4 regions of the Synechococcus sp. 60AY4M2 genome follow, and region 2 is predicted to be linked to each of the others. Evidence: riboswitches for the same ligand, from Rfam matches in the RefSeq annotation. Region 2 holds a riboswitch; each other region holds the start of a gene.
What was found. Region 2 has a riboswitch for cobalamin ahead of metE (5-methyltetrahydropteroyltriglutamate--homocysteine S-methyltransferase). Riboswitches for the same ligand answer to the same signal wherever they lie in the genome.
Positions count from the first base shown of each region.

Region 1 (7,499 bases), 1.2 Mb from region 2:
TACGATGTCCAAATCCAAGGGCAACGGCGTGGATCCGGAAGAGGTGCTGGCCAACTACGGGGCAGACACGGCCCGCATGTTCATCCTCTTCAAGGCGCCGCCGGAAAAGGACTTGGAATGGGACGATGCCGACGTGGAAGGGCAGTTTCGCTTTCTCAACCGCGTCTGGCGACAGGTGTACGACTTTGTCAGTCGCGGTGGCGGGACGGCGTCCTTGCAGGCCAAGGTCGAGGCGGGATCCCTGACCAAGGCGGAAAGAGATCTGCGCCGTGCCGTCCACACGGCCATCAAGGAAGTCAGTGAGGATCTGGAGGAGTACCAGTTCAACACTGCCATTGCCGAGCTGATGAAGCTGAGCAATGCCCTAGCCGAGGCGGGGATCCCGGACTCGCCCGTCTACGCCGAAGGGATCCGCACCCTGGTCTTGCTCCTGGCGCCCTTTGCCCCCCACATTGCCGAAGAGCTGTGGCAGGCCCTGGGCGGTACCGACTCGGTGCATCGCCAGTCTTGGCCCAGCTACGACCCGGCGGCGCTGGTGGCCGATACGGTAACGATTGTGGTGCAGGTCAACGGCAAGCTGCGCGGCTCCTTTGAAGCCCCTGCCGATGTCACGCCGGAGGAGCAGGAGCGGCTGGCTCTGCAGTCGGAAGCGGCCCAGAAGTATCTCCAAGGGGCGACGCCGAAGAAGGTCGTCGTGGTGCCGAAGAAGCTGGTCAACGTGGTTGTCTAGCTCTCCGTTTGCTCAGATAACCTCCCCCCCTGCATAGGCAAGACCCAGGAGCAGGGCTTAGGATACTGCCTTGGGGTTTAGTTCTTGTCTGCCTATGCGCAAGCGATGGGTTCTCAAGCCGCAGCAGCTTCCTCTGCTGTGGATGGCCATTCAGCTAGCGGTCGGGATCCCTGCCCTGGCCCACCCCAGCAGCTCTGCCAATCCTCCGGCTGCCCTTGAGGCTGCCACCCAGCGAGTTACCGAAATCCACGGCGGTGCTGGCCCCTGGGCGGTGGTGGGTTATCGCATGGGGATGCGGGCTCTCAAGGAGCTGGGCTTGGCAAGTCCCCTCCCCCCCACCTCCCCAAGTCGCTTTGTGGTGGAAGTCATTCACGAGTCGCCGCTCCAGATTCCCTTTGCCTGCATCGTGGATGGGTTGCACGCCGCCACTGGAGCCAGCTTGGGCAAGCTGAACTTAAAGCTGGTGGAGGTGGACTCCCTGGACAAAATGCGCAGTGTTGTCATCCATCGAGAAACTGGCAAGCGAGTGGAGTTTCAAGTCTTGCCTGGGTTTATTGCTAAGTACCGAGAGCTGCCCCCAGAACGGCTCATGGCAGCGGGGCAAGAAGTTCTTCAAATGGCCGACGAGGCTCTTTTCCGTCTCACGATTAGACCCTAGCGCCGATCCCCCCCAGCAGGATGGGAACTCCAGGGCGGGAGAGATATGATGCCTAGCACGGCTTTTTCCAGAAGGACTAAGGAGAAAGCTGTGCCGCTAGGTTGCTCTGGGGATCAGCCAGGGCAAGCAATGGGGAAAGTCCGGTGCAAATCCGGCGCTGTGCCGCAACTGTGATGGGCAAAAGCCCTCAGTCAGGATGCCCGCCTGCGGCTTCAGCTCAGGGCTCAGCTCAGAGCCCTTCCGCGTTGCACGGAGCAAGGAGCTGACATGAAAAAGACAGTTCTAGGTCTCAGCCTTGGGCTGGGAAGTTGGGTTTTGGGGATCCCAGCCTGGGCGCAAGCAGTCTTGGATACCGGCCTCAGCGCCGAGATTTTGAATCAACCCGTCACCACCCCGTTTCGCCGTCCTGGCCTCTTGCGAGAGTCTTCCCGCCCCGTCTATGTCATCACCCGCCAGCAGATGCGCGAGCAAGGGGCAAGAACCGTGCAGGAAGCCCTGCGCTATCTGCCCGGCATCCTCAGCGATGGCACAGCCGGCACCCAGTTGGGGGCTCTCAGCTCTCAGTTCATGCGAGGGGCGCGAACGGCCCAGGTGCTGGTGCTGTTGGATGGCCGCCCCCTCAACGATCTGGGTTTTTTCGGGGGGTTTGACCTCTCGCAAATCACCACCGATGTCGTCGAGCGAATTGAAGTCTCCCCCGGCGGCGGCTCTACCCTGTACGGCTCAGACGCTGTTGGCGGCGTCATCAACATCGTCACGGTGGAGCCCCAGCCAGAAACGGAGACAGTGGTGGAAGCGGCGGTCGGCAGCTATGGCCTCAATGAGCAAGGGATCCAAAGCCGCGGCCAAGGGCAGGAGCTGGGCTGGGTGCTCAGCTACCGTCGCCTGCAGAGCAACAACGACTTTCCCTTTACCATCCGACGGCTGGGCAAGTCGGGCAGGCGGGAAAACTCAGCGGTGGAGTACCACAACTTGCAGGCCAAGCTCACCTGGCAACTGGCCGAAGACCAAGTCCTAACGGCCAACGCCCTCTACCTCAACAAAACCTTCCGCGTGCCCGGTAGCGTAGACTTTCCTTCTCCCGATGCCGAGCAAACCACCAACGACCTGCTGCTGGATCTCAGGTGGCTGTGGACTCAGGAGACAGGATCCCTGCAAGCTCGACTCTTTTTGGACGATCTCAACTACCGCTTCAGCGCCCCGCAAAGCCAGGGATCCCGCGACCTCATCCTGCGCGATAGCTGGGGATCCCAGCTCCAGTATGCTTGGAAAGCCGGCGAAAACCTAGAAGGAGTCCTGGGGGCAGATTATCGCTCCATCTCAGCCCGCAATACAACTTTTTCGTTTGCCAGGGGTTCTACCAATGTCAACTACGACGATACGGTTAACCAGGGAGCCCTGTTTGCCCGCCTGGATTACAGCCCAGATCCCCGTTTCCACCTCGACTTCGGCATCCGCCAGGACTTCAGCAGTTTGGCCAGCGGCTCGGCTACCTCGCCTGCTCTAGGGATCCGCTGGGCTTTGGCGGAAGGCACCACCTTGAGGGCCAGCTATGCCGGCAGCTTTCGCACTCCCTTGATCTCGGAATTGTTCTTCCGGCTGCGCGGCTTTTTTGAAGTGGATGGCAACCCCAATCTCCGCCCAGAGCGAGGGGAAAGCTTTGACATTGGCTTAGATCAAGCCTTGGGAGATTTTGGCCTGCTGCGCTTGACTTTTGCCCACAACCGCATCCGCGATGGCATCACCTTTGTCAGCCTTGGGCCGCGCCGAGGAACCTATGAAAATATTGGGCTGGTTGAATATACCGGCCTGGAGGCAGCCTTAGATGTGCGGCTAGGGGAAAACTGGACGCTTTTTGCCAACTACACCCTCAATGATCCCATCATTCGCGCCGCCCTTGACCCAGCTACAGTTGGCAAGCAGCTAGCCTTTGTGGGAGCCGATAGCCTGAACTTAGGCCTGACCTACCGTCACGAGCAAGGCTGGTACAGCTCAATTTTAGTCCATCACATTGGGAGCTTTTTTACCAACAACACCAACACGGAATCCCTACCAGGCTACACCACCGTAGCTTGGCGAGGAGGGATCCCGTTGACTGAGGACCTAAGCCTAGAGATGGGGATCGACAACCTGCTGGATGAGCAGTATGAAGTCTTCCCCGGCTATCCCGGCGTTGGTCGCACGTTGAGGGTGAACTTGCGGGGGCAATTTTAGCAACATCTCAGGTTGTTTTTGAATTCTGGCTAACCATTTGTGGGGTGCTTCTAGTTTGGAAGCAACTGTATGACGATCTCAACCAGAATCTCGACTCAAGCTGAGGCCAAACATTACCTTTGGGTTTGTACCACCTGCGGATCTCGCTGGGTCAACGGCCAAAAAGAAGGGACTAGCAAAGGAGAAATGCTTCTAGCCGCCTTGCAATCGCAGGTGCTCAACCCTCAATTGCAGCTTAAGCCGGTTGCCTGTATGAGCGGCTGCAGCCATGCCTGCGTGATTGCCCTGGCAGCCCCTGGAAAGATGACCTACGTGTTTGGAGATCTCGATCCCCAAGACGTGGAGCCAATCTTGCAAACAGCGGAGCTGTATTTGACAAAGCCCGATGGCGTCCTGCCCTGGGCAGAGCGCCCTCTTAAAAAGGGGGTGATTGCCCGCATTCCACCAGTCCAATAGGAGCAACCTATGGCCGCTTTCAGTCCCTGGATTACGCCCTTAAACCAAAGTTGGCAGGAGATTTCCCCCACTGGCTGGATAACCCTCTACGAAGGGATCCCGGCTCACATCGACTGTCTTGGGCCGCTCCTCTATGAGCTCTTCCAGGAGCACTGGGCTGAGATCCAAGTGGGCTGTGTGGCGGAGGGGGGAGTGCTGGAAGCGGCCTTTACCAGTCCTCCTGCTCTCTGTGTGCTCTACGACGGCTACTTGACCGTGGCCACCGAAACTTGGCATTTGCATCTGTGTCTAGAGGAGCACCGAGGCGGCCCCTATGGCCGAACCCCCCTAGAACTGCGCCGCAAAAGATTGGTGAGCCGCGCCGCCCTCTATCGCCGCCTCAATCCGCAGCGCCAGCCTCGCCAATGGGGAATTCAATTTTGGAACGGGGCAGAGGAATCTCTGCTGCAGATCTTCTTGCCTAGTCCCTTTTTAGAGCCAGGAGAAGACTACCTGCCCGAAGGCAAAGCCGACTATCAGAAGCTCTCCCTCTATGAACGCCTGCGAGCCATTTATGTCGAGGGAAAAGAGCGGATCCCTTACGAAGATAACCCTCTCAAGCGGCCCTACTTGGCGGTTTGCCGCTCCAGCCGCTGCTATCCTTCCCGCAACTATCAACCGGTTGTGGAAGCCCTGCAATCTGCCCTGCAGGAAGCGAATTTAGATATTCGGGTCATTACTTCCGGATGCCTAGAAGTCTGTCAGGAAGGCCCTGTGGTTTTCTACTCCGGCGACCGCACTTGGTACAAGCGGGTTACACCTCCAGTAGCGCGGCAAATTGTCCAGGAGCATCTGCTAAAGAACTGCCCCCTGAAAGCTCACCTTTTTCCCGGAGATTAGCCTATGGTCAGTCTGCAATCCCTTGTGCAGTCCATCCCCAAACCTCGCCCCTGGATCCCGGTTGCCATTTGGCTACGAGCTGCCCAAGACTTGGCCTGTGGCCGATTTTGGCCCAGTCTATTTACCACCATTGGCTGCCTCAGCAACATTGCCTATACCTGTACGCTGCCTTTTGTAACCATTGGCATCATCGCGGGCACTACGTTAACTCGCCAAAGGGCAATGGTTAGCGCCTCGATGATTTGGCTAGCCAACCAAATCTTTGGCTATGTCTGGCACAACTATCCCCGCACGCCTGACTCTTTTGCCTGGGGGGTGGTCTTGGGGATCGGCACGGTGGGAGTAGCCCTGCTAGCCAGCTACCGCCCTCTCTTCTTCCAGCCCCACCCTCTCCGAGCCGGACGATGGCTGTGGAATTATCTTTGGATCCCAGCCATGCTCATCCTAGGTTTTCTTGCTTTTGAAGGGCTGGTCTTGGCGGCCGGCCTAGTTTTGGGAGGGACAGAGGGTTTAACCCTACCTATTCTCGGCAAGATCTGGGTGGATAACTGGCTGTGGACGAGCTTTTGGCTTGGGATTCATACTCTTTTGGTGTGGGACAGGGCACGTCACTTAGGTTTTAAACAAGCGGGCTTGGATCTCTAAGAATTCGAGATTGACAATTTCAATTGAGGTCAAGAGAGTACATTCACGCTCAGCTTGCTGTCCACTTGGATTTGTTCAATTCAATGGCGCGATGGGAGCTGGGGGCAGCCCTATTGGTCTCAAGCTCTCGAAGGGCGCCGCCCTATGGCTGTCGGAGCGGGCTGCCGACGAGGGCCGGGCGAAGAACCGCCTCTTGGTGGAGCTGGCTAGCGACAAAATCCCCTAACACCTTCAGGCTTTGGAGCACGACTGTGTAGCCAAGAAATCTGGACACCGCTGCGATGGCGAACTAGCCTAGAGGCAACTTCCGTACTGTTTCGTGGGGTGGGATCCATGCTGAGGCCCAGTCTTTTGTTGTCCGGATCGGCGCTTTTGGGTTTGCTGTCTTGGCTGTGTTTGAGCGGCGAATGCGGCTGGTTGGCTTCCCTGCGCAAGGGACGGGGCGCTGTCCCTGAAGTTGCCTCGGCGCCAGCGCAGAGTGTTCAAGTGACGGCATTTGCCGATGAACCCGATCCTGAGCTCCTGCTCAGGCAACAAGCCCAACTGCAAGCCCAAGTACGGCAGCTTGAGCAGCGCTCTCAGGCGCATCAGTTGCTGGCGCAGCGGGGGATCCCTCTTTCCACCCAGGCTGGCGAGCGTTTTCACTTGGATCGCGTCTATCTGGCGCGGCTAGCTCAGTTTCTGGAACAAGAGCCGGGGAACGCGCAGCTCTATCTGCAGCGGGCTCAATACTTCTGGGATCGGTTGCAGAGCGATCCCCTGGCCTTGCCCGAGCCGGAGCAGGCGGCTGTCGTTGATCACCTGATGCGCAGAGCGCTACAGGATCTGGACATTGCCATTGCTTTGGATCCCTATTTGCCTGAAGCTTACTTGCTCAAGGCCAGAATACAACACGAGTATTTTGGGGAGCTGCAGCAGGCTTTGGCAACTTTGTCCCCTCTGGATCGCATTGCCTATCGCAACCCCCAACTCCACTTGTTGCGCTCTCGCATCTGGGCCGAACAGGGACATCTGGAATCGGCGTTTGATGTGTCGCACCTGGCCATCGAGCTGGCCAAGCAAAACCAAAGCTCTGCCGATCTTTTCGATGCTTATGTCCATCGCGGCCTGATGTGGGCCAGCATTTGCGACTTCAACTTGGCCGTTCAGGATTTCAGCCGAGCTATCGAGGTGCAGCCGCAGCAAGCCGAGGGCTACTACCACCGCGGCATGGCACGCGCCTATCAGGGAGAGGATAGGGCCGGTGCCGCTGCCGATCTGGGCCGTGCTGTGACGCTGTGGCAGGCTGCAGGCAGAGGATCCCCAGAGCTGCTGGAATATGTAGAAGCAGTACGGATGGAACTGTTGCGGTAACTCCACTGCTAGCTGGTTTTCTGCTGCGGATCTTTGTCTGGGCTATTGAGTAGAGAGGTTGCGGGTTTGGCGTCTTTGGGCAAGGGGCGTTTGGCAAGTTCGGCTAAGCCAGGCCAGGATGGTAGAGCCGTCTGTTACCCCGGGGGACTGAAACGCCCCCCTTGAAGAGAGCCCAGCCAGATGATGAGCCGAAGACAGCTGACCCTCTCCGTCTCCTCCATAGCCCTGGTAGTGGCCACAGGGATGCTGCTGCTGTTGCTGTGGCAACTGCGCAACCTGGTGGTAACTGTGATGATCGCGGTGGTGGTGGCGGCGGCGCTGGCTCCCCTGGTGGATCTGGCGGAGCGGATGCGGATCCCCCGTTGGCTGGGGGTGGTGGTGGTTTATCTGAGTTTCATTGCCGGGATTGCCGGCTTGGCTCTGCTCATGGGTCCGACGGTGGTGACCCAGACCCAGCGGCTGCTGGCAAGGTTGCCCTCTTACCTGGAGCGGCTCCAACTGTTAGCAGACACCTGGATTGCCGATCTGGCAGGGGTGGATCCGGCGGCGCTGGACTACTTGAAC
Region 1 covers NZ_AUMZ01000001.1:445,871-453,369, forward strand. The annotation lists gene leuS (leucine--tRNA ligase) at 1-730, shown strand, start outside; gene SYN60AY4M2_RS01895 (formylmethanofuran dehydrogenase subunit E family protein) at 825-1,388, shown strand; cobalamin riboswitch at 1,470-1,611, shown strand; gene SYN60AY4M2_RS01900 (TonB-dependent receptor) at 1,656-3,602, shown strand; gene SYN60AY4M2_RS01905 (DUF1636 domain-containing protein) at 3,672-4,058, shown strand; gene SYN60AY4M2_RS01910 ((Fe-S)-binding protein) at 4,068-4,937, shown strand; gene SYN60AY4M2_RS01915 (hypothetical protein) at 4,941-5,582, shown strand; gene SYN60AY4M2_RS14585 (hypothetical protein) at 5,674-5,808, shown strand; gene SYN60AY4M2_RS01920 (hypothetical protein) at 5,916-6,935, shown strand; gene SYN60AY4M2_RS01925 (AI-2E family transporter) at 7,116-7,499, shown strand, end outside.
Region 1: linked by a shared signal. The riboswitch ahead of SYN60AY4M2_RS01900 (TonB-dependent receptor) and the one ahead of metE (5-methyltetrahydropteroyltriglutamate--homocysteine S-methyltransferase) in region 2 are both predicted to bind cobalamin.

Region 2 (7,499 bases):
GATGCGACAACTACCGCCAATGCCGCAGCCCACATCCAACACCGTCGTCCCCGGCGGCAGCCGATCCAGCCCGCCCCAGCGCACCATCTCGTGGACAAAGTCGTGCTTGGCCTGGATGAAGTTCTTCCGCCGCGGCGGGGATCCGTAGTGGCCCAGGTGAATATGCTCGCCCCAGTAGAACTCCAGGATCCCGTCTCGCGTCCATTCGTCGTAGGCGCGGGCTACCGATTCAGGAGAGCGGTACTTGCGGGCGGTCAACAGGTAGGCTCCCAATCCTATAGCTAGGAGCAGGACTAGGCCCCAAAAAACCCAGAGTGTTGGATTCATTAGAACTACCTTGAGATGGCTAGAGGTGGCAATTGATGATTGTTGCTGCGGTGGCAACAGACACAGCGGGGATCCCTTCTGGCCTCCGTTGATCCAGCGGAGCAAAGCCCCACTCTCATCTTGCCCTATTTGCCAGCCGCAAGGCGGCCTAGGAGTGTCGTAGCCGCACGGTTGCCCGCGGAGGAGACGCTGGCCTGAGCAACCTTGCCGGGGGCTAGGTGGCCTGGAGCTCCTCCCTTAGACGCTGAGTGGCTGCCACCATGTTTTTCAGGGCAGGGATCACTTCCTCCCAGCGGCGGGTTTTTAGGCCGCAGTCGGGGTTGACCCAGGTTTGCTCTAGCGGCAAGTGGGCCACTCCCAGGCGCAGTTGCCGGAGAATCTGCTCGGTGTCGGGCACCGCCGGGCTGTGAACGTCGTAAACGCCGTTGCCTACCTGGTGGCGATAGCCGGCTTGGGCAATCTGCAGCAAGGTTTTGTTGCTGCTGCGGCTGTTTTCGATGGAGAGGACGTCGGCATCCAGACGCTCGATGTGCTCGATGATGTCCCCGAACTCCGAGTAGCACATGTGGGTGTGGATCTGGGTTTCGGGCTTGGCGCCAGCGGTAGTCAGGCGGAAGGCCTCCACCGCCCAACTTAAGTATTCTGGCCAGCGCTCTTTTTTCAAGGGCAGCCCCTCTCGCAGCGCTGGCTCGTCCACCTGCACCATCGCGGCTCCGGCAGCTTCCAAGTCGGCCACCTCTGCCCGCAGGGCCAGGGCAATTTGCAGGGCCTGCTCGCGACGGGAAACGTCAACGCGGGGGAAGGACCAGTTGAGCATGGTTACCGGCCCTGTCAGCATCCCCTTGACCGGCTTTTGAGTCAGAGATTGGGCCACCTTGAACTCCCGCACCGTCATGGGGCGAGGGCGAGACACGTCGCCGTAGAGAATGGGGGGACGCACGCAGCGGCTGCCATAGCTCTGCACCCAGCCGTGCTCGGTAAAGGCAAAGCCCTGCAGTTGTTGGGCGAAGTATTCCACCATGTCGGTGCGCTCGAACTCACCATGCACCAGCACATCCAGGCCAATTTCTTCTTGGATGCGGATGCACTTGGCAATTTCGGCGTCGATGGCAGCTTCGTATTCGGCCTGGGAGATCTCGCCCTTTTTGTACTTGACCCGCCACTGCCGGACTTCGGGGGTTTGGGGAAAAGAGCCGATGGTGGTGGTCGGCAGCGGTGGCAGCTTGACCTGCCGGCCTATACGCTGCTCGTAGGGAAGGGAGCGCTGGAAGTCCTGCGCCGTCAGGTTGGCCAAGGCCTGGCGCACTGTAGAGTTGGGGGGATTGAAGTCCTGGAAGGCCTGCCACTGCTGCTCCAGCTCCTGCTGCTGGGCGGCGGTGTCTTCGCCGTTGAGGGTGCGGGCCAGCAGAACCACCTCGGCCAGCTTCTGCTCGGCAAAGCTGAGAACATTGCGCAAAGGCTCTGGCAGGTGGGTTTCCAGAGCAGCGTCGTGGGGCACAAATTGGAGCGAGCAAGAAGGCTGCACCCGCAGGTTGGGGGCTAGGGCTTGCAGCTCTTGCAGAGTGGCCAGAACGGCTTTGGGCTGGATCTGCCAGACGTTGCGCCCGTCCACTACCCCCGCCCCCAGGATCTTGTCGGCGGGGAAGCCGTGGGCTCTGACCAGTTCCAGGTTGTGGCCGCGGGTGAAGTCGAGGCTGAGGCCAGCTACCGGAAGCTCCACCGCCCAGGGGTAAGTCTCCCCCAAGTCGTCAAAGTAGGTAACCAGGTGGAGAGGGATCCCCACGCTTGCAAGCCAGCGGTAGGTCTGCTCCACCGCTTCCTGAAGACTTTTGCCTTCGCTGGTCACCAAGATGGGCTCATGGACTTGCACTTCCCGGATCCCCAGGCGCTGCAGCTCCTGCAAGAGTTCTCTGTAGAGAGGAAGCAGCTTCTCCAGATCCCCCCGCAACTCGCCAGAGCGCTGGCTTAGAGCAAGAAGGGTAACCGGACTGAGGAGGACGGGGCTGGTGCGGTTTCCTAGGATCCCTTGCGCCCGTCGCACCGTGGCCAGGAAGTCGTCGAAATGGGCCTGAGGGATCGCGTCGGCCTCAATTTCCGGCACCAGGTAGTGGTAGTTGGTGTCAAACCACTTGGTCATTTCCAAGGCCGGCAGCCCCTCCTGCCCCCGCGCCATGGCAAAGTAGCGCTCCAGGCCTGATAAGCTCTGAAACCGGGAGGGAATCAGCCCCAGCCAGGTGGCCCAGTCCAAAACGTGGTCGTAGAGGGTTTGATCTCCTACGGCAATGTGGTCGAGGTTGGCCTGTCGCTGGGTTCGCCAGGCCTGACTCTCCAGATCCTGCAGCGTCGCCAACAAGGCTTCCGCCTCCAGGGTGCCGCCCCAAAAGGCCTCCAGGGCTTTCTTCAGCTCGCGGCGCTTGCCCATGCGGGCATAGCCTAGGGTTTGAGTTTCAATGGCCATAAGGTACCTTGTCCTGAATCGAATTCGGTAATTGAGGTTGCCGCCAGTTGTCATCCAACCTAGGCAGCAAGAGATGGCCGCCGACATGCCTATCGGTGGCATCCCGGCAGAAGGTTTTCCCTAGGCCAGGAAACCTGCCGGAGCTGTCAAGGCGTTCCTTCACCCTGGCGGCTTGCCCACTCTGCACAGGGGGATGCCCAGAGGACTCTTTTGTGCAACCAAAGCGAGCAACCGTCCTCCTAGCTGCCCCTGAGCTAACTGCTCAGCTCTCTTGTCCGCGCTTTTGACTGAGTGCCTACGATCCGAGAGCGTCGAAAATCCGTAAGCAGGCCGATGAAAAAACTTCGAGACGGGAACGGGCTAACGTCAAAATGGGGAGCATATCTGTACCTCGCAGATATGGTGAACTGTGGAAAAACCGCCGGCGGGCATTCTGACTTGCTCAGTTTTGGAGGGGCTGGCTTGCGTCTCAAGGCCTCTTGCAACAACGAACTAGGGATCCCAAGTCCAAAACCGGCTCACAGCTGCGGGACAGCGGCAGATTCTCACTGCACTTTCCCCGTTGCCTCTGACGGCTGATCCCCGTCAGAACCGACAGTAGACTTTATCCTATCACTGGTTTTAGCGGGACTGGGCGGATTTGAACCGCCGACCTAGCGCTTAGGAGGCGCTTGCTCTATCCAGGCTGAGCTACAGCCCCAGGTCAGGTACCTCACTGATACTAGCAGAGAGGCTAGGGGGTATCGCCGCAAGGCTGCCGAGCAATAGCGTTCTTATGGAATTGCTGGAACAAAGGCTTTGCTTTCTGACACAAAACCCAACGCGGCGGCTCACCCCAGTAGTACTCTTTTTTCCAAATGGGCAAGCGCTCCTTGATTGCATCAATGATGTAACGTGCTCCAGCAAAAGCGGCGCCGCGATGTTCAGCTGTAGCACCAACCCAAACCGCAATATCACCAATTGCAAGATGACCCTGGCGGTGACAGGCAACAGCACCGCAGAGGCCAAACTTGGCGTGGGCTTCTCGGAGGATCTTCTCGCCCTCCTTCTGGGCAAGGATCTCGTAGACTTCGTACTCCAAGCTGAGAACAGGTTTGCCCTGGCTGTGGTTGCGTACCCAGCCCTCGAAGGTTACTAAGGCACCCGCTGTGTTATTGACGAGCAAACGACTGAGTTCAGCTGGCTGGATGGTGCTATCCACAATTAGAAAACGCAGCATTTAGCCCCCACAAACTGGTGGAATGAAAACTACCAAGGCACCTTCATCTATCGGCCTAGTCAAGTCACAGAACTCATGATTGACAGCAACCTTAACGTCCTCCGCTGCTAGCGAAAATCCATACTTTGCTTGCAGCTGCTGATAGAGCTCTAGGTAGTTTGCTGCACTGGTTTGCAGCACTTCGCTGCTCCGCTGAGCCTGTTCCCGCAGCACTGCTACATATTGAATTGTTACGGTCTTACTTAGGACAGATTGAGTTACCATGGCTGCAACTACCCCAAACTGATTGGAAAGTGGCATACTCCTCGGCGGTATTGACGTTCATGAGCTCGACCTCATGGTTGGGGGTAACTAGGGTGCAGGGCTGCCTGCTGAGGATTTCCACAGGGCAGTACACCCCTTCCGCGTAAGCCCTTTCTAGTACCGCTGCAGCTTGAGGAGTATAGATGGCGCAAAGAGCTTCCGGGAAGCCGCGCTCGGGGTTAACATAGCAAGTTGCGATTGTTTCGGCTTGGTAGTGATCCAGCAGCTTTTGGATTGTTTCTGACCGAAGGTTCAGTAGATCACAGGCAACAACCAACCAGTTAGCTTCAGGATGAGTATTCAAGGCAGTCAATAGGCCACTGATCGGGCCAACGCTTTCTACTAGATCTGGTAGTGTGGGCAAGAGCTCTAGAGCTGTGCCCGACCACTGACCGGCACGCGCTGACAAGTAAACCTGCTGGCAGTAGGGCTGCAGCAGTTCATAGAGATAGGCGGCGTGGGGTTTGCCAAAAGGGTTCAGCAGCGCTTTATCGCGACCCATGCGCTTGCTACGTCCCCCTGTGAGCACCAAGCCATAGAGGGGACGTTCCAGGAGGGCGTTTTTGCCGCCGGACTTAGTTACTAGGCGGATCTCCTGGATGCAGATATGGGGCGACACCGACTTGCACATGTCATAGATTGTCAGCGCTGCTGTTGCCGCACCACAGAGAGCTTCCATTTCAACCCCTGTCTTAGCGCTGGTCTTGACAGTGCAGTGGATGGTTACAAGCAAGTGATCATCAATTGTGATATCAAAGGTGCAGTCTTCAACAGGGATCTGATGACAAAAGGGGATCAGTTGGTCAGTTCTTTTAACAGCCATTGTACCGGCAATGGTTGCTGTCTGAAATACCGGTCCTTTTTTCAGGTGGATATCTTGGCCAACAACATAGGATCTGAGAGCAGGTGGCAGTTGAACTCTTGCCCGTGCTGTGGCCGTTCGCAAAGACACCGATTTGTGGCTAATATCTACCATATGCGGATGGCCTTGAGCATTAAGATGGGCCCATGTACGATCAGCTTTGTCCATAGAGCTAGCCCCCTAAGCCGTACATTGGGTGTGAGACCTGCTCAACCCGGCGCAGTGGTTTCATCCCCAAAAGCTGCTGGTAAATTTGCTGACGTTGGCCTGGTGTTTTGTCTCGAACCGAGAGACCCTCCTCACTAAATAGGCAGGCAAAGAGACGACCATCAGCTGTCAAGCGCCACCGGGAACAGCTGCTGCAGAAGGGCTGAGACTCAGAGGCAATAAATCCAACTTTAACATTCTCGTCGATTGTAAAGTAAAACGCTGTCGAATCAGGTGCCGCTGGAAGGGGGGTTAGAGTATAGCGTTCTTGCAGACGGGCAATGCACTCTTGTGCTGAAACGTAGTGTTCTTCATAGAGAGAGTTGGCATAGCCGACCCGCATCAGCTCCAGAAAGCGAACTGTCACGCCTGTCTTGCGGGCAAACTCAACGAAATCAAATAGCTCGCAATCGTTGATCCCCCGCATTACAACCGTATTGACTTTGAGGCTAAATCCCCGGGCAATACCCTCCTGGATATTACGGAGAATATCCGCCAGGCAGTCGCGACGGGCAATTGCAGCTTGGGTGGAGGGCTGTAGGCTATCGAGGCTAACATTAAGGTTGAGAACGTTGGCAGCCTTGAGAACGTCCCAGTAGCGGTGGAGCAGCAGGCCATTGGTTGTTAGGCTGAGGGACGGGATCTTCAGCTTGGCAAGTTCCTGAATGACTTCATCAAAGTCTTGCCGAACCAGAGGCTCACCACCTGTAATGCGAACTTCTTCAATGCCATAGTCCAGCAACTCGCCAATAATTTCTTTGTATTGCTGCGGAGTTAAGTAGCTACTTTTATCCAGAAATTCTGGATGCAAAGGCATGCAGTAGCGGCAGCGAAGGTTGCATTGATCGGTTAGAGAAACCCTTAGCTTGCGAATGCGACGATTCCATTGATCCACTAGCTGCATCTTAGTACCACGGATAGAATTGGATGCTTTGCTCGGGGCTGAGGATAGTTTGAGCCGGGGGTAACTCTACAAAGCCATCGCTGTCTGTTAGAGCGATGAAGTCTCCGGAGTTGTTAGGCATAATCGGTGTAAAGACTCGGTTGGCGCTCATCTTAACGGGCACAAAAAGAGTGAGATTGGGTTTGAAGGTAATGACTTCACTTAGGTGCCCAGAGTCAGTGTTACGGTTGAGGAGATAACGATGCAAACATACAAGAGCTGAGATGGGGTTGCCTGGGAGGCCCCAAACTATAGTATTGGCCTGATGGTCGATGCCAAACCACATTGGCTTGCCTGGCTTTTGCGCCACGCCGTGGATGTAGGCAGTAACACCACAGCTTTGCCAGATGGCCGGCAAGTAGTCACACTTTCCCCTTGAAACACCCCCAGAGTAAATCAAGAGGTCGTAGTTTGGGGTATTGGCTTGGTAGTGGGTGGCAATGGCAGCAGGATCGTCCGGAAGGTGATCGGTCTCAACCTCGGTATACCCGTAGGCAAGAAGAGCCGCTCGGAGGGCCTCAGCGTTGGAGCGCCGCAGTTGGTAGGGTGCAGGGGTTTGCTCAATGGGAATCAATTCGCTGCCAGTTGCCACAACTTTGATGCGAGGAGTCCTCTCAACTTGGATGCGGCTGTAGCCAAAGGAGGCCAAGATCCCGACGTGGATGCTCTTGAGGGTAATGCCGGGGCGGAGAACCAGCGCTCCTGCAGAACAATCGCTACCTTGGGGATGAACAAAATCACCCCTGTTGCGTTCGACTTCCTGGATGATGGTGGCAATTCCTCCCTCGATACGAATTTGCTCGTAGGGAATGACGAGATCACTACCCAGCGGCAGGGCACAGCCAGTCATCACTTCCAAGCACTGCTGCGGATCGGGCAGGGTGGCAGGGCTTGTCCCCGCAGGGGCTATGCCTGCAACAGCAAAGCTTCGCTGCCCAGCAGCATAAGCGGCATAGTTGATGGCGATACCGTCCATCAGGACCCGGTTAATTGGCGGGTAGTCCCGATCGGCGTAGATCGGCTCTGCCAAAACCCGGCCCACACAGCTTGCAATCGGGATCGACTCGGTTTTGGCTGGCAGCCAGTGGTCTTTAATAATGGCTTCAGCTTCCTGGACAGTGACCATAGGTGTGGGGTGCGGAAAATTCCTGAAAGGCGGGTAGGAAATTGCGGTTTTCGT
Region 2 covers NZ_AUMZ01000001.1:1,605,332-1,612,830, reverse strand. The annotation lists gene SYN60AY4M2_RS06980 (methyltransferase domain-containing protein) at 1-327, opposite strand, end outside; gene metE (5-methyltetrahydropteroyltriglutamate--homocysteine S-methyltransferase) at 542-2,785, opposite strand; cobalamin riboswitch at 3,191-3,396, opposite strand; tRNA gene SYN60AY4M2_RS06970 (tRNA-Arg) at 3,411-3,485, opposite strand; gene SYN60AY4M2_RS06965 (molybdenum cofactor biosynthesis protein MoaE) at 3,519-4,004, opposite strand; gene SYN60AY4M2_RS06960 (MoaD/ThiS family protein) at 4,005-4,268, opposite strand; gene moaC (cyclic pyranopterin monophosphate synthase MoaC) at 4,243-5,337, opposite strand; gene moaA (GTP 3',8-cyclase MoaA) at 5,342-6,280, opposite strand; gene SYN60AY4M2_RS06945 (molybdopterin molybdotransferase MoeA) at 6,282-7,445, opposite strand; gene SYN60AY4M2_RS06940 (nitrate reductase associated protein) at 7,423-7,499, opposite strand, start outside.

Region 3 (7,499 bases), 730 kb from region 2:
CTCGTCTGCATATTCAAGCGCTGATGCAACGGCTAAAAGATTGGCCGCAGGGATCCCTGTCGGTGCCGCCTACCCCTCGTTCTGGGGGAGTTGCGGAAGTGGTGGAAAGCCCTAGCCGCTCCGAGTCTTGAGGTTTTGCTTTTTTCTCCCGAATGGCCGAGTATTTTAAGCTCCATCCACAGCATCCCCAGGCCCGTTCCATCCAACGGATTGCAGCCGCTCTGCGGGAAGGGGCGGTCATGCTTTACCCCACCGATACGGTCTATGCCATTGGCTGCGATGTCACCCACAAGCAGGCGGTGGAGCGGGTAAGGCGTCTCAAGCGGCTTTCCAACGACAAGCCCCTCACCTTTTTGTGCCCTTCGCTTTCCCAAATTGCCCAGTATGCCCAAGTGAGCGATCCCGCCTATCGGCTGATGCGGCGGCTGATCCCGGGCCCGTTTACGTTTTTGCTGCCGGCCACCAAGCTGGTGCCCAAGTTGGTCATGGATCCCAAGCGGAAAACCACCGGCATCCGCGTGCCCGATTCGGCCATCTGTCAGGCGCTGTTGGCCGAGCTGGGCAATCCCATCGTCTCCACCTCGGCCAAGCTGGGCGGGGATCCCGTCGGCTCTTTGGAGGTGGGTTTTGACTCTGCTGGGGATTGGGAAGAGGGGGGAATCTTTACCGCCGAGGAAATGCGACAGTTGGAGAAACAGGTGGATTTGGTGCTGGATGACGAGGCTCCCTATCGGGCCCAGGTCTCGACGGTGATCGATCTCACGGGGCCGGAGCCGCTGCTGGTGCGGGCCGGCTTGGGGTACGAGCAGGTGGCGGATCTAATAAATCTAAATCTGAAGCCGGTGGAAGCGGAGGGTTGAGGGCAGAGGGATCCCGTGTTCTCTAGAATAGGGCCGGTGCCTGTGGAGTGTGCCCATGCCTGAGTCTTTGGCTGAGCAAAAGCTGGCCCTGTTGCGCCTGCTGGAGGGGGCTGACCGAGGCCGGAAGGTTTCCCCTGACCAGAAAGCCCAGATCTTGTCTCACATTGCTGCTTTGGAGGCGCTCAACCCCACCCCCAGGCCAACCTCTGTTCCTGAACAGTTGGAGGGGAACTGGCTTACCCTATTTACCACCAGCACAGACCTGCTGCGGCTGGCCCAGTTGCCCCTTCTGACCACCGGCGAGATCTACCAGTGCATTCGGGCCAAAGCTGGGCGGGTCTTTAACGTGGCGGAGATCCAGGGATCCGGCTGGCTGCAGGCTTGGCTGCCCCGGGGAGTTGTGGCGGTGGCGGCCCGCTTCTACCCAGAGTCGGAATGCCGGGTCAGGGTCATTTTCGAGCGCTTGGTGCTCGGATCCCAGGCCTTGATGAGCTACGAGATCGAGAGTTTTCTCTATCTGCTCGAGCGGGATCCCAAACGGATCCCGGCGGTGCAGATCGACGTTCGCCGCCGCGAGCCAAGGGGTTGGCTGGATATCACCTATTTGGATGAGGACCTGCGGATTGGGCGTGGCAGCGAAGGGAGTGTGTTTGTCCTGCAGCGGGTGAGCCGAGGCTGCGGCTAGCCGGAGGTGCCAGAGAGTTCGGCGGCGGCAATTTCAGAAGCAGTCGTCTTGGGAGTTAGGGTAGAGCCTATCTCCCAGAGGGTCTGCAGGGCGCGGTAGGACTCCCGCAAAGTCCGCAACTCCTGTTGGGATTGCTCCAGTTGCCGGGCCCATTCCTCCTGTTGGGAGCGCAGCTTTTGGTTTTCGGATTTTGTGCGCTGCAGGAGGCGCTTAAGTTTTTGCTGCTGCTGCTGGAGTTGGGCCCGCTCGGCTTCCGACTGCTGCAGTTGGATCCCTTGCCGTTCCAGCTCTATTTTTAGGGTGGTAACTTGCGATTGAAGTTGGCGGAGCCTGTGGCGCAGTTCCCGCTCTGGTGTGGGTTTGGCCGGTTTGGAGTTTGGGGAAGAGGGCGGGGGTGATGTTTGGAGATTTTGCAAGTGCCGTTGCAACCGTTGGGCTTGGGCCTGCAGAACTCGGCACCGCTGCTGCTCGCTGCGCAGTTGCGCTTGGGGGCGTTCGCAGGTTTGGATTTCGGCTTTCACCTGCTGCTTGGTGCGGTCGAGGATCTTTTGGTGGCGAAGCTGGGTTTGGCGGATCTCCTCAGCCACTTGCAGAGGACGCGGATCCACTTCGGGTTGCCGCGGCCTACCACCGTGATCGGCAGGATCGAAGGGAGACACAGCCGCCAACAGCGATTCTCGAAAGTCAGGCCAGGAATGCGACTGCAGACCCATCTGAACCAGCCGCCAAACCCCGTAGGAGGCCCCAATTGCAGCCAGGAGCCCAGGGATCCCGGCCAAGGACAGGGAAACCTTGGGCAGGGTCGGCAGGATCTGATCCAGCAGGCCCACCACCAACGCGAAGACAAAGATCCCGCTCCCCGCGGCAGCGGCACCTGAGACCCAAGAGGAGCGGGAGAACATCATCGTTTCTGTTTTTTCGCTAGCAGAACCACCGGAGCAGGAGAACCAGAGGTCAGGTTCACAGATCGCCTGCCTGCATCTCAGTTTATCCCGCCGGCAGCCTCTGTTTCTCGCTTAGGGCACTTGCCAAGCCCGCTGGTGGTAGCTCTGCAATTCGGCCCAGGGATCCGCTGCTGCTGCGGGGGTATGGCCGTGGTTGTGGTGATGGTGAGAGTGATGGTGATGGGATCCGTGCCCATGGGAGTCATGGTCATGGTGATGAGTATGCCCCGCTCCCAGCTCTGCGCTCACCGCCAGGCGAAACTTGCAGAGGTGGCAGTTCATCAGGGTTTGGCCCTGGAGAGCTTCCTGCTCCAGTTGCTGCAGGCTGTGCAGCACCGCGTCCACAAGGCCCAATTCCGGCAGCATCAGCCAGTCGATCTCGGGGTATTGGCGTCGCCGTTCTTGCACCGCCGCCTCGATTTTTTTCACCAGCACCCCTGTAAAGAGAAAATAGGGCAGCACAACCACCCGGCGCGGCTGCCAAGAGAGGGCCCGCTCCAGACCCACCGGCAGGCGGGGATGGGTGATGCCGATAAAGCAGGTTTCCACGGCAGCAAACCCGGATCCTTCCCAAAGCAGCCGGGCCAGCTTACAGGCTTCGGCGTTGGCTTCGGGATCGCTGGAGCCGCGACCGACAAACAGCAACACCGTTTCCGCCCCTGGGATCTGCTGCGGCTGGGCAGCCAGCAGAGTGGCCAATCGCTCCCGCAACAGTTGCAAGATCTCGACCCGGATCCCCAGCGGCCCGCCGTAGTGGATGCGCAACTGCGGGTGGAGGGCCTGCAGACGATCCAGCTCCACCGTCACGTCGAACTTGTTGTGGCGCGCCCCAAAAAGCAGCAGCGGCAGGGCCACGATCTCCTGCCACCCTTGGGCCAAGCATTGTTCCACCCCCTGGGCAATACTGGGCTGGGCTAGCTCCAAAAAGCAGGGGATCACCGGCCGATGGGGGGTGAGGGATTGATAAACTTGGGCCAGCTCCAGAAAGGCTTGCTGCCCTTCAGGGTCACGGGATCCGTGGCCGATGAGCAACAGGGGCAGGGGGACAACAGGAGACTGCCCAACCGCAAGCGGAGGGGAAACACTGAGGGTATTCAACACAAAAAACTCCGTTCCTTGTGAATCGCAAGGGGTACAGGACAACGGCAGGTGGGTGTTCTGGCTGAGGGAGGGATCCCATCACAGTTGCGTCACAGTGGCGGACTTGCACCGCGCTTTCCCCAGTCTGCCTGAGCCTTTTAGGTTAGCTTGCCGCTTGTCGTTCACCAAGCCCCCTGGGGGGGATGTCCTTGTCTGCCAGAAGATAGCCCTGAGGCATGAGCGGTACGGCAGACTCATGCTCAAAGGGCAGCAAAACTGTTGCCGCGCTAATCCCCCTTGCCCCTGGGAGAGGGCCTAACGCCGGCCCGCTGGTCTGGGGGGCTGAAAGTGTCGCAGGCGCAGGGCATTGGCGACCACCGAAACGGAACTCAGGGCCATGGCTGCCCCCGCCAGCATAGGGTTGAGCAACCAGCCTGTAAAGGGATAGAGCGCCCCAGCGGCAATCGGGATCCCCAGCGTATTGTAGATAAAGGCGAAGAAGAGGTTCTGGCGGATGTTGTTGAGGGTGGCCCGGCTGAGTTGAATGGCTGTGGCGACTCCCCGCAGATCCCCCGACATGAGGGTAATATCGCTGGCGGCCATCGCCACATCCGTACCTGTGCCAATGGCGATCCCCACATCGGCTTCTGCCAGAGCCGGAGCATCGTTAATGCCATCTCCCACCATCGCCACCCGGTGTCGAGGTTGTCTGAAGCTGCGAATGTAAGCTGCCTTCTGATCGGGGCGGACTTGGGCAATTACCCGCTGAATGCCTGCCTGCCGGGCAATCGCTTGGGCCGTAGTGGGGTTATCCCCGGTTAGCAGGATCACCTCTAGACCCATCTGTTGCAGCTGTTGCACTGCCTCAGGAGAGGTGGGTTTGAGCGGATCGGCAATGGCCAACAGCCCCACCAGACTCTGGGATTGCGCTACGCCGATCACCGTTTTGCCCTGGCTTTCCCAATTCTGAACCCGCTCTGACCAAGAGGGATCCCAAGGGATCCCCATCTCCTGTAGCCAGCTCAGCCGACCGATGCGGATCCACTGGTCTTCCACCCAGGCTTCTGCCCCACTGCCTATCCTTGCCTGAAAATGCTGGGCAGGAGGGATGGCAATTTTTTCCGCTTCGGCTTTCTGCACCACCGCCTGGGCCAAAGGATGTTCCGAGTGCCGCTCCACCGCCGCTGCCAGGCGCAACACCGTCAGGGGAGAGGAGCCGTGGGCCCAAATATCGGTGACGGTAGGGCGACCTTCGGTCAGGGTGCCAGTTTTGTCCAAGACCACCGTGCGCAAGTGGTGGGCCAATTCCAGGCTGTCGGCACTTTTCACCAGGATCCCCAATTCTGCCCCTCGTCCCGTGGCCACCAGGATCGAGGTGGGGGTTGCCAACCCCAGCGCACAAGGGCAGGCGATGATCAGCACCCCAATCGTGTTCACCAAGGCCAGCGTCAGGTTGTCCGCCAGCACCCACCAGAGCACGAAAGTTAGAACTGCCACCCCGATCACTGCCGGCACAAACCAGGCAGTCACCCGATCCGTCACCTGTTGAATTGGGGCTTTGGATCCCTGAGCTTCCTGCACCAAGCGCACGATCTGGGCCAGAACTGTGTCTTTGCCCACCCGCCGCGCTTCCATCACAAAGCTGCCCGTCCGATTCAGCGTTGCCCCAATCACCTCATCCCCCGCCGATTTGAGTACAGGCAGGCTCTCGCCGGTCACCATCGACTCGTCGAGGGTGGAGGATCCCTCTAGGATTACCCCATCCACCGGCACCTTCTCGCCGGGGCGCACCCGGATCCGATCCCCCACCTGCACCTCCCGAATGGGGACATCCTGCTCCACCCCCTGGCGGATTACCCTCGCCGTTTTCGGTTGCAGCCCGATCAGCTTGCGAATGGCTTCGGAGGTTTGCCCCTTAGCCCGTTGCTCCATCCACTTGCCCACCAGGATCAAGGTGGTGACCACCGCCGACACTTCGTAATACACATCGGGATGCAGTCCCTGCCGATGGAAAGAGTCGGGGAAAACCGTTGGGAAAATGGAATAGAAGAAAGCCGCGCTCGTCCCTAAGGCCACCAGCGTGTTCATATCCGCCGAGCGCCGTTGCCAAGCGGCCCAAGCGCCTCGATAAAAATGCTTGCCCACCCAAAACTGCACCGGAGCCGTCAGCAGCAACTGCAACCCAGGATTGTGCAGCCACATGGGAAAGCCCGGGATGTCCATCCCCAGCATCATCGGCAGGGATCCGATCACCAGCACCGTGCTGATGCCCACCCCTATCGCCACCTTGAGCTTCAGTTCCCGTTCTGCGGCCCGTTGGGCGATCCGCTCTGGATCCGACAGATCGTCCAGCTGCCAATCCTCCTGGATAAGGCGCGCCCGATACCCCGCCCGCTCCACCGCCCGAATCAGCGCCTGCGGATCCACCAGCCTGGGATCCCCTTTGACGGTGGCCTGCTCACTGGCAAAATTCACGGATCCGGAGGATACTCCCTGCACCTGAGCGAGGGCCTGTTCGATGCTGCGGGCGCAGGAGGCACAGCTCATCCCTTGCAGGGCCAACTGCCAGGTGCCCTCAGGAGAAGGCGCAGAGGCCGATAGTGCAGCCGATGACCCTTTATGGGCAGACATGGCAACACCTTGTTGATGAAACGACAGCTACTCTCCACCCTGGGCAGGGCGAAGGCAGCCATCTGTACAGAAATTCAAAACAGACGGCCGACCGTTCTCGACCCAAAATTGACTAGGCCGGGGGATATCCCACCTGGGTGAGGGCCTGCCGCAAATCGCCCACAGGCCGCTCAGAAGTAATCCGCACCTGTTTGGTTTTGGGATCCCCTTCCACCTGCGCCTGGGGATCCAGTTGCCGCACCGCTTGCGCAATGGTGTCTATACAGGCCCCACAGGCCAGCTTGGGCACCGTCAAAACAACCTGCATCTTGGAAAACCCCCCCAATGCCACTGAAAGGATGCTAAACCTTACAGTGGGCTGGAAGGTCAAGAGGGAGGCTGAGGCTCGTCCATATTCCAGCGGTAGTCCACCTGATAGCCCCGCTGTCGCCACTCTTCCTCCAGTTGCACCTGTTGGGTGAGGGCTTTGCGCAGGGAGTTGATCAGCTCTTGCGTGCGGCCTCGGTTGCCAAAATCCTGTTCTTCCACTGCCGGAAAGGTTTGCCGCTCCAACACCCGCAGCAGAAATTCGTAGTGGATATGAGCCGGCACAGGAATACGTTTCATCGATCCAAGCAATCCTTAGAGATCCATTGTTCTCGCAGAGATCCATTGATAAATGGTTTTCATTCAGTAAACTACCCGACCCTGACTGCTTCGCAGTACAGGGCAGGCTTTCGGTAGCCCTGCAGTTGGCAAGCCAACCACGAACCTCTAGGCTGGTTTACAGCAGCCCCCAAAAGCGCAATCACATTCGCACCATTCAAGTCCGCATCCCCTTCCCATCCACAGTGCCCACACTTAAACTTCTTTCCACTGCGGTAGGATTGCGCAGGGTCGGGATGAATGTGCAAACACCGGTGGCAGGTCTGCGACGTGTAGGCGGGCGGCACAAGAATCAGAGAAACCCCTGCAACCCTCGCCTTGTACTCCAGAAACTGACGTAGTTGGTAGAACGCCCAACTGTTGGCCCTGCGCCTTTCGGTTTTGCTGCGTGGCTGTTGATTGACCCTTTCCCGGATCCCTGTCAGGTCTTCCAGGGCAATAGCGCTGTTTGTGGTCTTTGCCCTAGAGACAATAGCTTTGGAGATGCGATGATTGACCCACGCCTGAAAGCGTCTTTCCTTGCCAGACAGCCGTTGCAACAGTTCTCTGCATCTGCGCCGCGAACTGCGGGTGCCCTTACTGGCTTTGCGTTGGAGTGCCGCCCTCAGCTTGGAGTAGTGGTCGCGGACTCGGTTCAACTGCTGTCCATTCCAG
Region 3 covers NZ_AUMZ01000001.1:2,333,956-2,341,454, forward strand. The annotation lists gene SYN60AY4M2_RS10255 (hypothetical protein) at 1-131, shown strand, start outside; gene SYN60AY4M2_RS10260 (L-threonylcarbamoyladenylate synthase) at 153-860, shown strand; gene SYN60AY4M2_RS10265 (PAP/fibrillin family protein) at 916-1,545, shown strand; gene SYN60AY4M2_RS10270 (hypothetical protein) at 1,542-2,450, opposite strand; gene SYN60AY4M2_RS10275 (sirohydrochlorin chelatase) at 2,562-3,590, opposite strand; cobalamin riboswitch at 3,620-3,756, opposite strand; gene SYN60AY4M2_RS10280 (heavy metal translocating P-type ATPase) at 3,885-6,200, opposite strand; gene SYN60AY4M2_RS10285 (heavy-metal-associated domain-containing protein) at 6,313-6,507, opposite strand; gene SYN60AY4M2_RS10290 (DUF5340 domain-containing protein) at 6,567-6,806, opposite strand; gene SYN60AY4M2_RS10295 (RNA-guided endonuclease TnpB family protein) at 6,878-7,499, opposite strand, start outside.
Region 3: linked by a shared signal. The riboswitch ahead of SYN60AY4M2_RS10275 (sirohydrochlorin chelatase) and the one ahead of metE (5-methyltetrahydropteroyltriglutamate--homocysteine S-methyltransferase) in region 2 are both predicted to bind cobalamin.

Region 4 (7,499 bases), 1.0 Mb from region 2:
ACCCCCATAGCGGCCCACCCGCCGCGCAGTGGTGGATCCCAGGGGAAGGGAGATCAAGACGGCAAAAAAGCTGGCCAAGGGCAGGGAAAAGCGCATGTGGAACTCGGTGCGCAGGGGCTGGGTATTGAGGTTGGAGCGGGCCAGGCGGGAGATGCGCTCCGCCAGCTCCGGCAGGCTCAGCTCGTTGGGCGGAACCGGCGGCTGCATCAGGGCGGCCAGATCTTGGGAGACCTCTAGCGGCTTGCGGTCGAAGGGCTCTTCGGCCAGGCTGAGGCCGTCAGGGCCGTAGCGGTGGGTCACCCCTTCGCTGAGGGTCCAGTCCAGGCCATTCCACACCGCCTGGGCCGCCAGGGTCACCTCTGCCAACTGGTACTTGCCCCCCGGCAAGGGATCCACCTGCAAGATGGTGACATCCTGCATGGTGTTCAGCCGCGGATCCACCTGGCGGATGAAAAACCAGAGGTTGTCTTCCGTCCCGCCAACCCGGGCGGTTCTGAAAAAGACGTCGTATTGCACCGGGGTGGTGGCCCGGGCCAGGAGCGCCTGCTGGTCGATCTGGCGGATTTCTCGTTTGCTGGCCGGCAGGAGCACGTTGCTGATCCAAAAAGCGCTCAGGCTCATGAGCAGCCCCACCAGCAACAGGGGACGAAAAATGCGCGTAAACGGGATCCCGGCTGCCCGCATGGCGGTAATCTCGCTGTTGCCGCTCAGCTTGCCCAAGGTGAGCATGGTGGCAAAAAAAGCGGCGATGGGCATGCCCAGCAGCACCATCTCCGGCAGATCCAAAATGAGAAGGCGCAACACCGTCAGGGGCGGCACGGATCCCTCGACCAGCCGCTCGGCCAAGGTAAAGAGCCGGCCTGCCAAAAGCAGCAGGGTTCCCCCAGCTATACCGGCCAGCACCGGCGTGAGCATCTGCCCAAACAGGTAGCGCTCCAGCAGCCAGAACTTGGTGAGCAAGCGGGCCATGTCCAACAATTGAGGGATTGGGGCTATTTCAGGCTAGCTTGAACGGTTCTCCGGCAGGCCCTCACCCCCAGCCCCTCTCCCAGAGGGAGAGGGGAGCTGGGATCAACTCACAAGCTGTTTCATGGCTGTTTGCCATGACCATGGCAGCGCTGGCGTTGAACCCAGGTTTGCCGGCCATTGGCTCTGGATCAAGGCCTCCGGGAGGCCGGCGGCTCGGCAGGAGGGGGTAAGGGCTCGGTTTCGCCGCCGGGATCCAAACGGCTGGCCGAGGAGTTGAGGGGAAGCGGGGGCTCAGGATCCAGCTTGGCTCCCCAGGCGGCCAGGTAGGCTCTTTGTTCGGGGGAAAGGCGACGCACCCGGCGAAAGTCCGCGCCGGCCACGATGGCGCCGGCGTAGGCCCCGCTTTTAAAATCGGGCTTTTTTCCTGGCTGAGCCGGAGAAGCCGTCTGCAGGGATCCCACAAACAAGAGGGCGCGGTAGAGATCGGCGCCGCGCAGGTCGGCATTGCGCAGGTTGGCCCCGCAGAGGTTGGTGTGGCTGAGGTCGCAATCCCGCAGGTTGGCTCTTTCCAGGCTGGCCTCGCTGAAGTCCACCCCCCGCAGCAGGGTGCCATGCAGGTCGGCCCCTTCCAGCATGGTGCCCAGATTCACCACCCGGATCCCGTTGAGGCGATCCCGCTGGTAGCCGCCTTTGCCGTCCAGGATGGGCCGGCCCAGGTGTTCGTCGCGGCGCAGGGGGCTAAGCAAGTTAGCGGTGGAGAGGAAGCGCAGGATCTTGGCTTTGCCAAAGCGATCCACGCCGTTGAGGAGCGCCGCCGTGCGCCCGGCCGCAATGGCCCGCTCCAGGGGCCAGTCGTCCAACTGCCCGTCAGGGGAGAGAACCAGGTTGGAGATGCCCTCGAAGTAGGCGTCGATGGTCTGCTGCTGGGTGATGATGTTCTGCTGGATGGTGAGGTCGCGGGAGATGACGTACTGCCGCCAGGCGATGTAGGCGGCCAGGAGGGCGATCAGGATCTGACCTGTAGCCCCGAACACCTCGCCCAAAGCCCCGATGGCCTCCCAGCTCAGGGATCCCAGGGCCGAGGAGGCTCCACTCCAGACCAATCCTCCCATCACCGCCAAGCCGAGAGCTGCTGCCGCCCACCCCAGGCTGGGCCAGGTGGTCAGCCACTGCCAGAGGTCGCGCCCGATCTGCACCCAGAGCGGCTGCCCCCACCAGCCGGCCAGGCCCAGCCAAGCCAGCACCGCCCCCCAGCCCAGGGCCGGCTGCCCTGCCCACTGGCCCAGCAGCAGCAGCAGGGCTGGGATCCCCAACAACAGCAGGTTGAGCAGGGGGCGCCCAGACGAGAGGGAAGCCAGCGGCAACTCTTGGGAGGAGCCTTCGCGGGCAAGGGCTTCGTCGGTCATGGCAAGGGTATACTCTAGGGGTAGCGTTGGATCTACAAAAAGAAGCCTGCATCAGTCCGTATTTGGAGTTGGGGAAGAGGGCAGGATCCTGCCTGTCAGGTTTGGTAGGATAGCCTCGACCCTCCTTCTTTCTCTGGCCCAGCCTGGTGTGGGGATGACTCCTATGATCTCTTCCTTATCGTTCATCCGTCTGCAGAAATCCGGCGAACACCAATTTACAGCAGTCCTGCCTGACTTGCGGTTGCAGCGTCACGGCTCCGCGACGCTGACGCGACTGGCCACCTCTTTGCTGTTGAGCACCAGCTTACTGCTGGCGGCAGGAAGGGATCCCAGTTGGGCGCAAACTTCCCTGGACACCGGCCTTTTGGAGAAGCAGGCCCTGCCCCAAGCGCCGCCGCTGCCGGACGACCGCCCCGCCATTTTTGTGGATGCCGCCAATGGCAGCGATACCCAAGGGGATGGATCCCGCAACAACCCCTTCAAGACCATCACCCATGCCATCAGCCGGGCGCCAGCCGGCAGCATCATCCAGCTTCTGCCGGGGGTGTACAGCGCAGAAAGCGGCGAAGTCTTCCCCATCCGCCTCAAGGCCGGCCTTATCTTGCGCGGGGACGAGTCCACCTTGGGAGAGGGCTACCTGATCGATGGCGGCGGCACCTACATGAGCCCGACCTTGGCCCGGCAAAACGTTGCCCTGCTGGCAGAGACCGGCTCAGAGGTGCGGGGGGTTACCCTGCGCAACCAGGGTCGGCGCGGCTACGCCCTCTGGGTAGAATCGGCTTCCCCGCGCATTCTCAACAACAGCTTTGTGGGCAGCATCCACGACGGCATTTTCATCGCCGGCGCCTCCAACCCCTGGATAGAAGGCAACCGCTTCTACAAAAACGGGGCCAACGGCATCTCCGTCTTGGGCACCTCCCAGCCCACCATTGTCAACAACCTCTTCCAAGAGACCGGCTTTGGCCTCACCATCGACCAGCGCTCGGCGCCGATTGTGCGCAACAACCGCATCCTGCAAAACCGCACCGGCATTGTGGTCGGCGGCAGCGCCCGTCCCATCCTGCGCAACAATCTCATTGCCCGCAACCTGGAGACTGGCCTGACAGCTATCACCACCGCCCAGCCAGATTTGGGCACGGCTTCGGATCCCGGCAACAACATCTTTGAGGGGAACGGCCAGTACGACATCCACAACGCCACCCGCGGCCTGCGCCTCAACGCCAATGGCAACCAACTGGCCGGCAAAACCAAAGGGGAGCTGGATCTGGCCGGCCAGACCACGGTGGCTGCGCTGCCCAGCAACGCCCCGCCACCCATTGCGGCAGGCGGCTTGACGCTGCCCACAACTCCGCAGGCCGAGCCTCCGGCTCCCAGCAGGGATCCCCAGCCGGCGGCGGCCTCTCCCACCTTGCCGGTGGTGACGGTGCCCCAATCGACTGCCCCCGTTCCCCCTCCTGCAGCGGGATCGGGAGGGCGCATTTTGCCCAGTGCCCCCCCTCAGCCGGCAGGCGCTCAACCCCAGGAGTTTGTTGCCGTCCCCTTCACCCCCGATGGCTCCACCACGCCTGCCCAACCGGTTGAGCCTGCTCCTGCCACTCCCGTCCGCCAGCAATCTGTGGCTCCTCTCACGGATATTACTACCCTCCTGCCACCCCCGGCTCGCCGACAAGCGGGCAGCAGCCCAACAACCCCCCCTGTTCCCGTTGCCGCGGCTCCAGAACCGGCGGTAGCCCCAGCAGAGTCGGCCACCCGCTTTCGTGTGCTGGTGACCCCCAAGGGCAGCGACGATTTGCAGCGGCTGCGGCAGCTCGTCCCCGAAGCGGTGGAGACCGTGTTCAACGGCAGGAGGGTGCTGCAGGCCGGCCTCTACGACAGCCGCAGCCAGGCCCAGTCAGTCTTGGATCGGCTGTTGGACGCCGGCTTTGACGCGGTGGCGGAGATGATCTTCCGTTGACCTCACTGCCCAGGGATCCCCCCCGGCAGGATAGGAACTCCCCAGCAGGGAATGTATGATGCCTAGCACGGCTTTTTCCAGAGCAATGGGGAGGAAAGCCGTGCCGTCAGGTTGTCCTGGGGATCAGCCAGGGCAAGCAATGGGGAAAGTCCGGTGCAAATCCGGCGCTGTGCCGCAACTGTGATGGGCTGAGGCCCTCAGTCAGGATGCCCGCCTGCGGCTTTGGCTCAAAGCTTAGCCCTTCCGCGTCGCACGGAAGCAGGAGCAACCGGATGAAAGTAACTGTATGTCTCAGCCTTGGGCTGGGGATCTTGAGTTTGGGGATCCCGGCCTGGGGGCAGGCAATCTTGGATACCGGCCTCAGCGCCGAGATTTTGAATCAACCCGTCACCACCCCGTTTCGCCGTCCCGGCCTGCTGCGAGAGTCTTCCCGCCCAGTCTACGTCATCACCCGCCAGCAGATGCGCCAGCAAGGGGCAAGGACGGTGCAGGAAGCCCTGCGCTACTTGCCCGGGATCCTCAGCAATGGCACAGCGGGAACTCAGTTGGGAGCTCTTAGCTCTCAATTCATGCGAGGGGCGCGAACGGCGCAGGTATTGGTGCTCTTGGATGGCCGCCCTCTCAACGATCTGGGTTTTTTCGGGGGGTTTGACCTCTCCCAAATCACCACCGATGTCGTCGAGCGAATTGAAGTCTCCCCCGGCGGCGGCTCTACCCTGTACGGCTCAGACGCCGTTGGCGGCGTGATCAACATCGTCACGGTGGAGCCGCAGCCAGAAACGGAGACGGTGCTGGAAGCGGCGGTCGGCAGCTACGGTCTCAATGAGCAAGGGATCCAAAGTCGCGGCCAAGCCCAGGATCTGGGCTGGGTGCTCAGCTATCGCCGTCTGCAAAGTAACAACGACTTTCCCTTTGCCATTGAGCGGCTGGGCAAGTCAGGCAGGCGGGAAAACTCGGCGGTGGAGTACCACAACTTGCAGGCCAAGCTCACCTGGCAACTGGCCGAAGATCAAGTCCTAACAGCCAACGCCCTCTACCTCAACAAAGCCTTTCGCGTGCCCGGCAGTGTAGAGTTTCCCTCTCCCGACGCAGAGCAAAACACCAACGATCTGCTGCTGGATCTCAGTTGGCTGTGGACTCAGGAAACAGGATCCCTGCAGGCAAGAGTCTTTTTGGACGATCTCAACTACCGCTTCAGCGCTCCGCAAAGCCAGGGATCCCGCGACGTCATCTTGCGCAATGGCTGGGGATCCCAGCTTCAATATGCTTGGCAGGCCGGCGAAAACCTAGAGGGAGTTTTGGGGGCAGATTATCGCTCTATCTCAGCCCGCAATACGACTTTTTCTTTTGCCAGGGGTTCTGCCAATATCAACTACGACGATACGGTTAACCAGGGGGCCCTGTTTGCCCGCCTGGACTACAGCCCGGATCCCCAGTTCCACCTCGACCTGGGCATCCGTCAGGACTTCAGCAGTTTGGCCAACGGCTCGGCCACCTCGCCGGCTGTGGGGATCCGGTGGGCAGTTGCCGAGGGAACTACCTTGAGGGCCAGCTACGCCGGCAGCTTTCGCACCCCCTTGATCTCGGAATTGTTCTTTCGGCTGCGCGGCTTTTTTGAAGTGGATGGCAACCCCAATCTCCGCCCAGAGCGAGGGGAGAGCTTGGACATCGGCCTGGATCAAACCTTGGGAGATTTTGGCCTGCTGCGCTTAACTTTTGCCCACAACCGCATCCGCGATGGCATCACCTTTGTCAGCCTTGGGCCGCGCCGGGGAACCTATGAAAATATCGGGCTGGTCGAATATACCGGCCTGGAAGCGGCTTTAGATTTGCGTTTGGGGGAAAACTGGACGCTTTTTGCCAACTATACCCTCAATGATCCCATCATCCGCGCTGCCCTTAACCCGGCCACAGTTGGCAAAGAGCTAGCCTTTGTAGGAGCCGATAGCTTCAATCTAGGCCTAAGCTACCGCCACGAGCAGGGCTGGTACGGCTCGATTTTGGTCCATCACATTGGGAGCTTTTTTACCAACAATGCCAATACGGAATCCCTGCCAGGCTACACCACCGTGGCTCTGCGCGGCGGGATCCCGTTGGCTGAGGCCCTGAGCCTAGAGTTGGGGATCGACAACCTGCTGGATGAGCAGTATGAAGTTTTCCCCGGCTATCCCGGAGTTGGCCGCACGCTGAGGGTGAACTTGCGGGGGCAATTTTAGCGATATCCCAGGCTGTTTTTAACTCTCCGGCTGACCACTTTTAGCGAGAACTTTCCAAGTTGATTGTCTGCTTTACGGTTTAGTTTGGATGCAACTTATGGCGATCTCAACCAACTCTCTATCTCCTAACTTTTCTCCATCGACAACTTCGGCTCAAGCTGAGGCCGAACATTACCTCTGGATCTGCACCACCTGCGGATCTCGCTGGGTGAACGGCCAAAAAGAAGGGACTAGCAAAGGAGAAATGCTCCTGGCCGCCTTGCAATCGCAAGTGCTCAATTCCCAATTGCACCTGAAGCCAGTTGCCTGTATGAGCGGCTGCAGCCATGCCTGCGTGATTGCCCTAGCAGCCCCGGGGAAGATGACCTATGTCTTTGGCGATCTCGATCCAAAAGATGTAGAGCCAATCTTACAAACGGCGGAGCTGTATTTGACAAAGCCCGATGGGATCCTGCCCTGGGCAGAGCGCCCCATCAAAAAGGGGGTGATTGCCCGCATTCCGCCAATCCAATAGGAGCAACCTATGGCCGCTTTCAGTCCCTGGATCACGCCCTTAAACCAGACTTGGCAAGAGGTTTTCCCCACCGGCTGGACAACCGTTTACGAAGGGATCCCGGCTCACATCGACTGTCTTGGGCCATTGCTCTATGAGCTCTTTCAGGAGCGCTGGGCCGAGATCCAAGTGGGCCAGGTGGTGGAGGGAGGAGTGCTGGAGGCGGCCTTCAAGGATCCCCCTGCTCTCTGTGTGCTCTACGACGGCTATTTGACCGTGGCCACCGAAACTTGGCATTTGCACCTGTGTCTAGAAGAGCACCAGGGCGGCCCCTACAGCAGAACTCCACCTGAGCTGCGCCGCAAAAGATTGGTCGGCCGCGCCGCCCTCTATCGCCGCCTCAATCCGCAGGGCCAGCCTCGCCAATGGGGGATCCAATTTTGGAACGGAGCAGAGGAATC
Region 4 covers NZ_AUMZ01000001.1:602,090-609,588, forward strand. The annotation lists gene SYN60AY4M2_RS02650 (LptF/LptG family permease) at 1-969, opposite strand, end outside; gene SYN60AY4M2_RS02655 (pentapeptide repeat-containing protein) at 1,158-2,375, opposite strand; gene SYN60AY4M2_RS02660 (DUF1565 domain-containing protein) at 2,539-4,329, shown strand; cobalamin riboswitch at 4,421-4,562, shown strand; gene SYN60AY4M2_RS02665 (TonB-dependent receptor) at 4,602-6,545, shown strand; gene SYN60AY4M2_RS02670 (DUF1636 domain-containing protein) at 6,643-7,059, shown strand; gene SYN60AY4M2_RS02675 ((2Fe-2S) ferredoxin domain-containing protein) at 7,069-7,499, shown strand, end outside.
Region 4: linked by a shared signal. The riboswitch ahead of SYN60AY4M2_RS02665 (TonB-dependent receptor) and the one ahead of metE (5-methyltetrahydropteroyltriglutamate--homocysteine S-methyltransferase) in region 2 are both predicted to bind cobalamin.